DNA from 3 places in the Lysinibacillus sp. RS11 genome. Region 3 is predicted to be linked to each of the others. Evidence: riboswitches for the same ligand, from Rfam matches in the RefSeq annotation. Region 3 holds a riboswitch; each other region holds the start of a gene.
What was found. A riboswitch is a leader RNA that binds a small molecule or an ion and turns the genes downstream of it on or off. The one in region 3 is predicted to bind S-adenosylmethionine.

Region 1 (3,286 bases), 1.4 Mb from region 3:
GAAGTAATTGCAATTGCGGTAATGTTTCTAATAACGCTAGCAATAGCAACAGCCAAAATGCTTCTACTAATGCTAGTAATAGTAACAGCCAAAATACTGCAAAGAACAAAAGTAATACAAACAGTCTAAATGATTCAATCAATGAAAATCCGTCAGAAAATTAACAACATATTAGAATAAAAAAAGATGACCATGAAATGATCAAGGTCATCTTTTTACTTTACATTTGCCATCGAGAGTTTACAGAACCCATGAACTAAATATGATATTCAAGTTCATCAACGAAATCCCATTCATATGGTGTTTCTTGGTAAACGTAATAGTTCAACCAGTTTGAAAATAATAAATGAGTATGAGCACGCCACGTATTAATCGGTTCATTTAATGGATCATCACTTGGGAAGTAATTCACTGGAACCTCAATATCCAATCCTTTTGCGACATCACGACTATATTCATCTGCTAATGTAGTCGCATCATATTCAAGATGTCCTGTAATCATAATGTTTTTATTATCCTTTGATTGCACAATAAAGACACCAGCATCTTCTGAGTAAGATAGTAATCGTAAATCAGGATGGTTGCGTACTTCGTCAATAGAAACAGAAGTATATCGTGAATGTGGAGCCGTAAATAAATCACTGAAGCCACGTACTAAGTCCACTGTTAAATCCGTAATGACATGGGAATAAACTCCTGAACATTTAGCGGGAAGCTCAATTTTGCCGATACCGTAATGATGGTATAACGCTGCTTGTGCACCCCAACATATATGAAGGACCGATGTCACGTTTTCCTTGGACCAATCCATAATTTCTGCAATTTCCTGCCAATAGTTCACGTCCTCAAAAGCCATTTTTTCAACTGGCGCACCCGTAATAATCATGCCATCATAGCGACGATGGCGAATTTGATGAAAGGTCGTGTAAAATAGCTGTAAATGTGATTTGCTCACATTTTTCGATTCATGTGTGGCTGTGTTTAAAAATGTAATATTAACTTGTAGCGGTGTATTACCGAGTAATCGCAGTAATTGTAGCTCCGTTTTTTCTTTTTCTGGCATCAAATTTAAAATTAATATATTTAACGGACGGATTTGTTGAGTTTTCGCTCTATCCTCTTCCATGACGAAGATTTTTTCCTCACGTAAATGTTCTCCAGCTGGTAAATTTTTTGGAATATTAATTGGCATCTTGCATTCCCCTCTCTTGAATTTCTCTACATATAAAAAATTTTATTAGTCGATCTAAATTAAAAAAATCCCCCTCATTCCATTTGAGATAGAATGAGAGGGATTTTAACCACGTTCACTCTTATCTCTCAAAGGACAAATCCTTTGCTGGAATTAGCACCTTTCTAACATTTGTTAGAGGTTGCTGAAGCGTCATCGGGCCAAATCCCTCAGCTTCTCTTGATAAGATTATTTAATTAAAAAGAATTGTAACATGAACAATTAAGAATATCAATAATACATAGAATATTTTGTTATTAGCATGCATGTTCTTCTCTAAATTGATGAACACTAATCTTGATGTAAATCATGTTGACGCTATGAAATATTATGGTAAACAAGCCGTAATTATGTTACCATATATCTTTAGTAATAGAGAGGAACGTGAAAAGTTTGATTAAAATTGAATTTCCAAAACCAGATTTAGTGATTCGCCAACGCGAACAAGATTTAAAGCCAGGTGATGTACCAATCACACCGTACCATGGTTTTATTGATTTCCATAAAATCACACGTGAAAAAGGTGGCATTTTCTTATTCTACAACGAAGAAAACGAGCTATTATTTGTAGGTAAAGCACGTAAAATTCGTCAACGTATTAAAAAGCATTTTGAGGACAATGTGTCACCGATGAAAAATCATCGTAATGAAATTTTCAAAATTGAAGTGTACGAAGTGGAAGATCCAATGGAACGTGAAATTTACGAGACATACGCGATTAATTCATTCCGTGCTAAATACAATGTCGATAAAGTATTTTATTAATCTTTAGCAAAAAAACCGAAATCTCCTTTAAGGGGTTTCGGTTTTTCTTTAGGTGTATTCTTCCTATAAACCTGTTATTACATGATTAAAATGTGTGGACTTACCGTTTATGTACACCACGTTAATTTCCTGTTTTAGGGTCTTTTGTAATTTTATAAACATTGTTGTTCAGCAACATCATCGGATGGATTCATTTCTTCGAATTTTATTTTTAATGTGTCTCCCTCTACCTCCAAATCAGCATGTGCCATTCCTTTCGAATAAAAATCAATGTAAAAAGTATCTTTTCCATCACTGATTAATTGGAGCTTATCATCGGAAATTATTTTCTTTCGCACTTCTGGAACAACAGCAATTTCACTAATACTAAATGCGGAAGTATTACATGCTCCTAAAATAGTTAAGGTCAACATGAATAAAATGATGATTTTTTTCACTATGTATCCCCGCCTTCTTATAACATCCATAATTATACTTATTTATTATATTTCAGGCTCATACCATAACGTATGGTTGATTGCTGTTCCGACTTATATACAAAACATACGTCTTTACAAATGAGGTAGTTTTATAAAAAAGATTGATCATTTGAGTTGTATCTATATAGTAAAATTTAAGCGGGTTATGAAGAAATCCAAAAAAATATATTGACAAAATAATTTTTTTCTGTAAAATGAAAAACAATTCAAAAATATTTGTATAGAACAAAGGCTATGAAAAGAAATAGTATCAATTATTTTTACGAACAGAAAGTTACCAGTTGATGAGAGGTGCATGTAAAACGATTGAGAATTCATCTTGGAGCTGTGTACCGAAAGGATCATTCTAAGTAGGCTACGCCGGCAAGCACCCGTAATCATGTGCGAGAGTATCGTCAAATGACCGTACTTCTTAAGGTAAGTAATGTGAATTGCTTATAAATTAAAGGTGGTAACACGAGTTGAATCGTCCTTTTGGTAAATCCAAAAGGGCGTTTTTTTTATTCCTTTTTTGAGCAAAGTATTTGAAAATCTAAACGTATGAGGAGTAAGACATTATGAAAGACAATCATCAAGATTCACAGCTAAAGCGCGGATTAAGTACTCGTCACATGCAATTAATTGCACTTGGCGGATCCATTGGGGTCGGTTTATTTTATGGTTCTAGTTCAACGATTCAAATGGCTGGGCCATCTATTTTACTTGCTTATTTAATTGGCGGATTAGTTATTTTCACAATTATGCGTGCATTAGGCGAAATGGCAGTAGAGGAACCTGTATCAGGCTCGTTCAGTACGTACGCGAATAAATA
Region 2 (3,286 bases), 410 kb from region 3:
GTCATAAACGCTAGTCGCCCCTGGGAAATCACCTACCTTTGTCGGATCTCCAGTAACCGCTAAAATATCATGAATCCCAAGTGCATTTAATCCCATTAAATGTGATTGAAGACCAATTAAATTACGATCTCGGCATGTTATATGTGTCAATGGGCGTACCCCATGTACTTCTTTTAATAGGGCACCCATCGCAATATTACTAATCCTTGGCGATGCCAGTGAATTATCAGCCATCATGACTACATCTGCACCAGCTTTATACAATTTTTCGGCACCTTCAATAAAGCCTTCAATTTCTAAATGTCTAGGAGTATCTAACTCCACGATAACTGAGCGTTCTCGTTTTACTTTTACATGTAACGGCTCATAATTTGGCGGCTCTGCCTCACGTAAAACTGCGATTTTTTCTGGCTTTGCGTGCTTTTCCTCAACTGGAGATAGCGCCTCTAAATACTTTTTCACTGCGGCAATATGCTTGGGTGTCGTACCACAGCAGCCACCTATTAAACGCACTCCTTGATCACGAAGTGCTATAGCTGCTCGCCCAAAATAATCTGCCTCAGATTCATAAACGACACGGCCATCCTCCAAATCAAGAAGAGAGGCATTCGGATACGCTGACATAAATGCCTTTTCAGGAAGCTCTACACCTTCAAATGCTTGAATAGTATGGTGTGGGCCTAAGCGACAGTTAACACCCACGATATCAGCACCTAGCGCTTCAAGTTTATGTAAAGCGGCGTTTAAACTCATTCCATTTTGCAAAATGCCTGGTTCGTGCATAGAAACTTGCGCAATAATCGGTAATTTTGTTTTAGCTCGTAACATTGTTAAAGTTGCTGTCAGCTCTTCAAAATCATAATATGTTTCAAGTAAAAGACCATCTGGATTTCCCGCAAGTAAAACAGTTGTTTGCTCTTCGACCGTTGCCAGAATTTCCTCTAACGTTGCATCACTCTTTCGAATACCACGGATTCCTCCAATAGTACCCAAGACAAATTGTCCACCATCTGCCGCCGCTCGTTTGGCAATCGTAATAGCAGCTTCATTAAACTGCTGCACACGTGATTCTAATCCATAGCGAGCTAATTTTATGGCATTAGCTCCATACGTGTTTGTTTGAATAATGTCGGCTCCAGCTGCTATATACTCTCTATGAATCTTTTCAATTAATTCTGGTCTTTGAACATTCATTTCCTCATGGCAGTACTCCAAGCCATAGCCGTATAAAAGCGTACCAATTGCACCATCTGCTGTAAGAACATTCGTTTTTAACTTTTCAAGCAATCCCATAAAACTAGCCTCTCTTCCCTTATCTATCAAATAAAAAAGCCTTCTTTCAAAAAAAGAAGGCTTTTACGTTTCGTAATTGTTTTTCCTTCTCATCTTCGACACATTGGTCTTCTGGATTTAGCACCTGACAAAAAGTTGGTTGCTGAAGCTTCATAGGGCCAGTCCCTCAGCTTCTCTTGATAAGAATGTAGTATGAATTTTTTAAATAATTAAAAGAATCATATCGTTTACGAACGATAGAGTCAAGACTATTTCACTGAACAAAAGATATTTTCTACGAAAAAAATATTATTTTTCGATTTTTATCAAACAATTACAATAGTTTTTCAGCAAGTTCCTCACCAATTTTTTTCCCGTTTTGAATACAAGCCCCTATGCCTACTCCAAAATAAGAGCATCCCGCTATTAATAAATTTGGATAGTTGTTCTCAAGCTCTTGCACTAGACCTTGTAACGCCTCACGATGTGCCAAGTCATACTTCGGCATTTGATCAATCCATTTTGTCACATCGACAACAGTTGGTTTTTCCTCAATCCCCAAGCTTTTTCTTACATCCTCTAAGGCAACAGCTGCTAATTCTTCATCTGTCATCATACGCAATCTCTCATACGCAGGGTTAATGCTCTTATAAAAAAGTCGTACAAGTAATTTCCCTTCTGCAGAGGTGTGCTTCCACTTGCGACTTGTCCACGTTGCTGCATTACATATAACATCGGAATTATGTGATACAATATAGCCTGTTCCATCTGCTGGTAATCTATGATCGGGTACGTCAAATCCTAAGTAAATCGTAATGGCTGATGCAGTATTGAATTGACCAAAATAGCGATTCAATGATTCATCTTGCAATAAGTTTTGTACCGAATCGTTAGGAAGTGCCAAAACAACATGATCTGCTTCAATCATTTTATCGTTTGCTAAAGTAACGATATATTGATTCTCCTGCTTTTTAACACTAGTCGTAGCAATTCCTTTCACAATTTCTACATCTGTTAAAGTTTCTTCAAGTCGTTCAATTAGTGACGATAAACCATTTTTAAATGAAATAAATTTTTTATTAGCAGCTTTCACAAATTGCTCTCTGTTTGCATCAAAACCTTTAATAATACTACCGTAATCATTTTTATAATCGATTAAATACGGTAATGTGGAAGCAATTGAAAGTTGATTTAAATCTCCCGAATATACACCTGCAAGTACTGGTGCTATTTGATTTTGAACAAGCTCCTCACCTAAATAATACGTTAAAAATTCCCCAATCGAGCTTTCCTTTGTAAACCCTTCATTTGGCATTGTTAAATCCTTTAATGCTGCTTTTTTCCCTTCTTCTGATACAAGCGTACTTTCCTCAAGTGATGGTAAGCTCATTGGAATTCCGAACGTCGAGTCTGCTGGGATAGCATGTAACTCATTATTTGTATAAATATACGAAATACCAGTTTCGTTATAAACAAGATTCTGTTTAAAATCAAGTTCCTTTACTAACTCTAAAACACCTTTATGACGTGCAACAATGGAATCTGCTCCTGTTTCCAGGATAAAGCCTTGTTTATACGCTGAGTGCAGCTTGCCACCTAGATATGTATTTTTTTCAACGAGCACAAGCTTCACATCTAGGTTTTTCTCTCGAATCTGACGTTGCAAATAATGCATTGTGCACAATCCTGTAATTCCGCCACCTAATACAACAACTGTTTTCATGTTAAACCGCCCCTATTTTTAGTTCTTTATTCAGTATAAACTTTTTTACCTAAAAATTACGCAAAACACTTTACAAATTTAGCAAAAATGGAGCTACCCAGCATTTGGGATAGCTCCATTTTTTCATTACTATATATTTATGTAGAGATCATCAAAAATACTTTTGCGTCATTTCTTCAAACTTTATGAAAACACCCATCTAACGTCCTCTAGACTCATTGGATTATATATATATTAATAGTTGATATAGTGTTTTTATGTCCTAGAATGTGTGGTGTTTTTTATATTAAT
Region 3 (3,286 bases):
GAGCACACCAAAAGACTTACGTTACTCTGAAGAGCATGAATGGGTAAAATTTGAAGATGGTAAAGTACGTATCGGTATTTCTCACTTCGCACAATCTGAACTTGGAGATATCGTTTTCGTTGAGCTTCCACAAGTTGGCGACGAAATTAAAACAGATGATCCATTCGGTAGTGTAGAATCTGTAAAAACAGTTTCTGAATTATACGCACCAATCTCAGGTACAGTAGTTGAAGTAAATGCAGATTTAGAAGATAGCCCAGAATTCGTTAATGAATCACCATATGAAAAAGCATGGATGATCGTTGTAGAGCCTGCTGATGCATCAGAAGTTGAAAAGCTTATGACAGCTGAGCAATACGAAGAAATGATTGCTGAATAAGACAAGCCCTAATAAAAAAACGTCGGAAATCACCGGCGTTTTTTATTATCTTTGATCATTTTCCACTTTAGTTGGGGAGACAAAAGCCGTTGTAGTCCCTTATCAATGGGTGTCTTATATGATCACCGACAGAGCATAATGGATATAATGAGCTATAAGGGATATGTCTAATGGGGGTGGCGTGATGTTCGAGGGAAAATGCTTAATTGTCGAAGGGCGTTCGGATAAACTTCAAATTAAACCTATTTTAAGTGAGGATGTTATAATACTTTGTACGAATGGTACAATTGGTGTGCATCAATTAGAAGAGTTACTCGATCCATATGAGGGCTGTGAGCTATATACATTTTTTGATGCAGATACATCGGGTGATAAGCTACGGGCATTAATGGACAGACATTATCCAGAGGCTGAGCATTTACGTACGATGCCGACATATAAGGAAGTTGAGACAACTCCGAGAAAGGTGTTAGCGATGATATTGCTGCGTGCACACTTCTCAATCCATAATGAATATATTTTGTAAGGTTGCGTGAAAAGATGGAAGAATGGTCAAAAGAGCAGTGGGATACGGCTGTACAGTCCGGTGAAAAGGCTGCCTTTTATTTATATACGCCTATGTGTGGAACGTGTGCAGTTGCATCGAAAATGATGACGATTGTCGAGCAATTGCTGCCGCAGCTACAGGTTGGTAAAGCGAATATTAATTTTATAGAGCACATAGCTTTTGATAATAAAATCGAAAGTGTACCATGTTTACTCGTCTGTGATGGCGGAAAAGTAACAGAAAAGGTATATGCGTTTCAATCCGTACCATTTTTATACGAATTGCTAAAAAAATCAATTGACTGAACTTTGATAGCGTGATAAAGTACGAATATACTAAAAAATATAAATATATCGAACTCTTATAAAGAGTGGCGGAGGGAAGTGCCCTATGAAGCCCGGCAACCATCACAAAGTGAAAAGGTGCCAAATCACTCAAAGGTTTATCTTTGAAAGATGAGAGAACGGTTTAGCGTATAATTACGTGACCCCTTCTACTTGTCTATAAGTGAAGGGGTCTTTTTAACTACTTTCAACACACGACTGAGTGACCAACATCACGTTGGCCCAATGCCTTCGGCGGAAGACGCTATTATGCCGGGGCATAATTGATATGAGAAAAGGAGAATTCGCTATGATTCAACTTCAGAATATTACAAAAAAATACAAAACCGCGAATGGCGAATTAACTGCAGTCAAAGACGTCAATCTTTCTATCAATAAAGGTGAAATTTTTGGCATTATCGGCTATAGTGGCGCGGGTAAAAGTACGATGATTCGTTTATTAAACGGTTTAGAAAAGCCCACAACTGGTACGGTGACGGTTAACAATCAAGAATTTTCATCTATAAAGGGGCAAAAGCTCAGAGATGCTAGACAAAAGGTAAGTATGATTTTCCAGCATTTTAATTTACTTTGGTCAAGAACTGTTGAGGAAAATATCGCTTTCCCACTAGAAATCGCAGGTGTTCCAAAGGCACAACGTGAAGCACGAGTGAATGAATTGATCACACTTGTTGGTTTGGGGGGGCGTGCTAAGGCGTATCCATCACAGCTATCCGGGGGACAAAAGCAACGTGTAGGTATTGCTCGTGCGCTTGCTAATAACCCAGAGGTATTATTATGCGATGAGGCAACATCTGCACTCGATCCGGAGACAACAGATGCTATCCTTGATCTACTTGTCGATATTAATGAACGATTAGGTCTAACGATCGTATTAATTACACATGAAATGCACGTTATTCGCAAAATTTGTCATCGTGTAGCGGTTATGGAAGCCGGAGAAATTGTAGAACGTGGTGAGGTATTACAAGTATTCCAAGCACCGCAAGCTACCATTACGAAAAAATTCGTTTCTCAAATTACAGATACGAAAGAAACACAGGAAACTGTGGCTCAAATTAAAGCAAATTACCCTACTGGACAACTTGTAAAGCTGATCTTTGTAGGAGAAAAAACAGAGCAGCCTGTCATTTCACATCTTGTGAAACAGTTTGATGTGGAAGTAAGCATTGTACATGGTAATATTTCGCAAACGAAAAATGGTGCGTACGGTACACTTATTGTGCAAATAAACGGCTCAAAGGATAATGTTGGGGATGCACTTAACTACTTAAATACAGTCGAAGTACAAACGGAGGTGATTGCAAATGCTAACTAGTCTCTTTCCGAATGTCGACTGGGAAAAAATGTGGGAAGCTACGTATCAAACACTGTACATGACAACGATCTCTACAGTTATCACATTTATACTTGGCTTAGCAATTGGGATCTTACTATTTTTAACAAGTCCAACCCAACTATGGGCAAATAAAATTGTGAATTTTTTGACAAATTCGATTGTTAACATTTTTCGTTCTATTCCATTTATTGTATTAATTATTTTGTTAATTCCATTTACGAAATTTTTACTTGGCACAATTCGCGGAGCGAACGCAGCTTTACCAGCATTAATTATTGGTGCTGCACCATTCTATGCACGAATGGTATTAATAGCATTACGTGAAATCGATAAGGGTGTTATTGAAGCAGCTCGTTCAATGGGGGCTAAAACGTCAACAATTATTTGGAAAGTATTAATTCCAGAATCGTTACCAGCACTTATTTCAGGTATAACAGTTACTGCCGTAGCACTTGTTGGTTATACTGCGATGGCAGGTATTATCGGTGCAGGCGGTCTGGGGAATTTAGCTTTCTTAGACGGTTTCCAACGTAATCATGAAGATGTGACATTAATGGCGACTATTTTGATCTTAGTAGTTGTATTTATCATTCAATGGATTGGCGATATGATTACAACGAAAACCGATAAACGCTAAGAATTACAGGGTTATTTTGGTTTTATACCACTAACATATT

Region 1: linked by a shared signal. The riboswitch ahead of metA (homoserine O-acetyltransferase MetA) and the one ahead of AB9L17_RS20135 (methionine ABC transporter ATP-binding protein) in region 3 are both predicted to bind S-adenosylmethionine.
Region 2: linked by a shared signal. The riboswitch ahead of AB9L17_RS22240 (bifunctional homocysteine S-methyltransferase/methylenetetrahydrofolate reductase) and the one ahead of AB9L17_RS20135 (methionine ABC transporter ATP-binding protein) in region 3 are both predicted to bind S-adenosylmethionine.

What each region holds. Positions count from the first base shown of each region.
Region 1 covers NZ_CP168124.1:2,509,519-2,512,804, forward strand. Annotated here, with positions in the region: gene AB9L17_RS12755 (endospore germination permease) at 1-164, shown strand, start outside; gene metA (homoserine O-acetyltransferase MetA) at 257-1,192, opposite strand; SAM riboswitch class I at 1,311-1,421, opposite strand; gene AB9L17_RS12765 (nucleotide excision repair endonuclease) at 1,625-1,996, shown strand; gene AB9L17_RS12770 (hypothetical protein) at 2,149-2,433, opposite strand; T-box leader at 2,701-2,952, shown strand; gene AB9L17_RS12775 (amino acid permease) at 3,033-3,286, shown strand, end outside.
Region 2 covers NZ_CP168124.1:4,311,490-4,314,775, forward strand. Annotated here, with positions in the region: gene AB9L17_RS22240 (bifunctional homocysteine S-methyltransferase/methylenetetrahydrofolate reductase) at 1-1,293, opposite strand, end outside; SAM riboswitch class I at 1,380-1,479, opposite strand; gene AB9L17_RS22245 (protoporphyrinogen oxidase) at 1,607-2,995, opposite strand; gene AB9L17_RS22250 (methyl-accepting chemotaxis protein) at 3,286-3,286, opposite strand, start outside.
Region 3 covers NZ_CP168124.1:3,899,403-3,902,688, reverse strand. Annotated here, with positions in the region: gene gcvH (glycine cleavage system protein GcvH) at 1-379, shown strand, start outside; gene AB9L17_RS20145 (hypothetical protein) at 564-905, shown strand; gene AB9L17_RS20140 (thioredoxin family protein) at 920-1,231, shown strand; SAM riboswitch class I at 1,285-1,388, shown strand; gene AB9L17_RS20135 (methionine ABC transporter ATP-binding protein) at 1,560-2,588, shown strand; gene AB9L17_RS20130 (methionine ABC transporter permease) at 2,578-3,246, shown strand.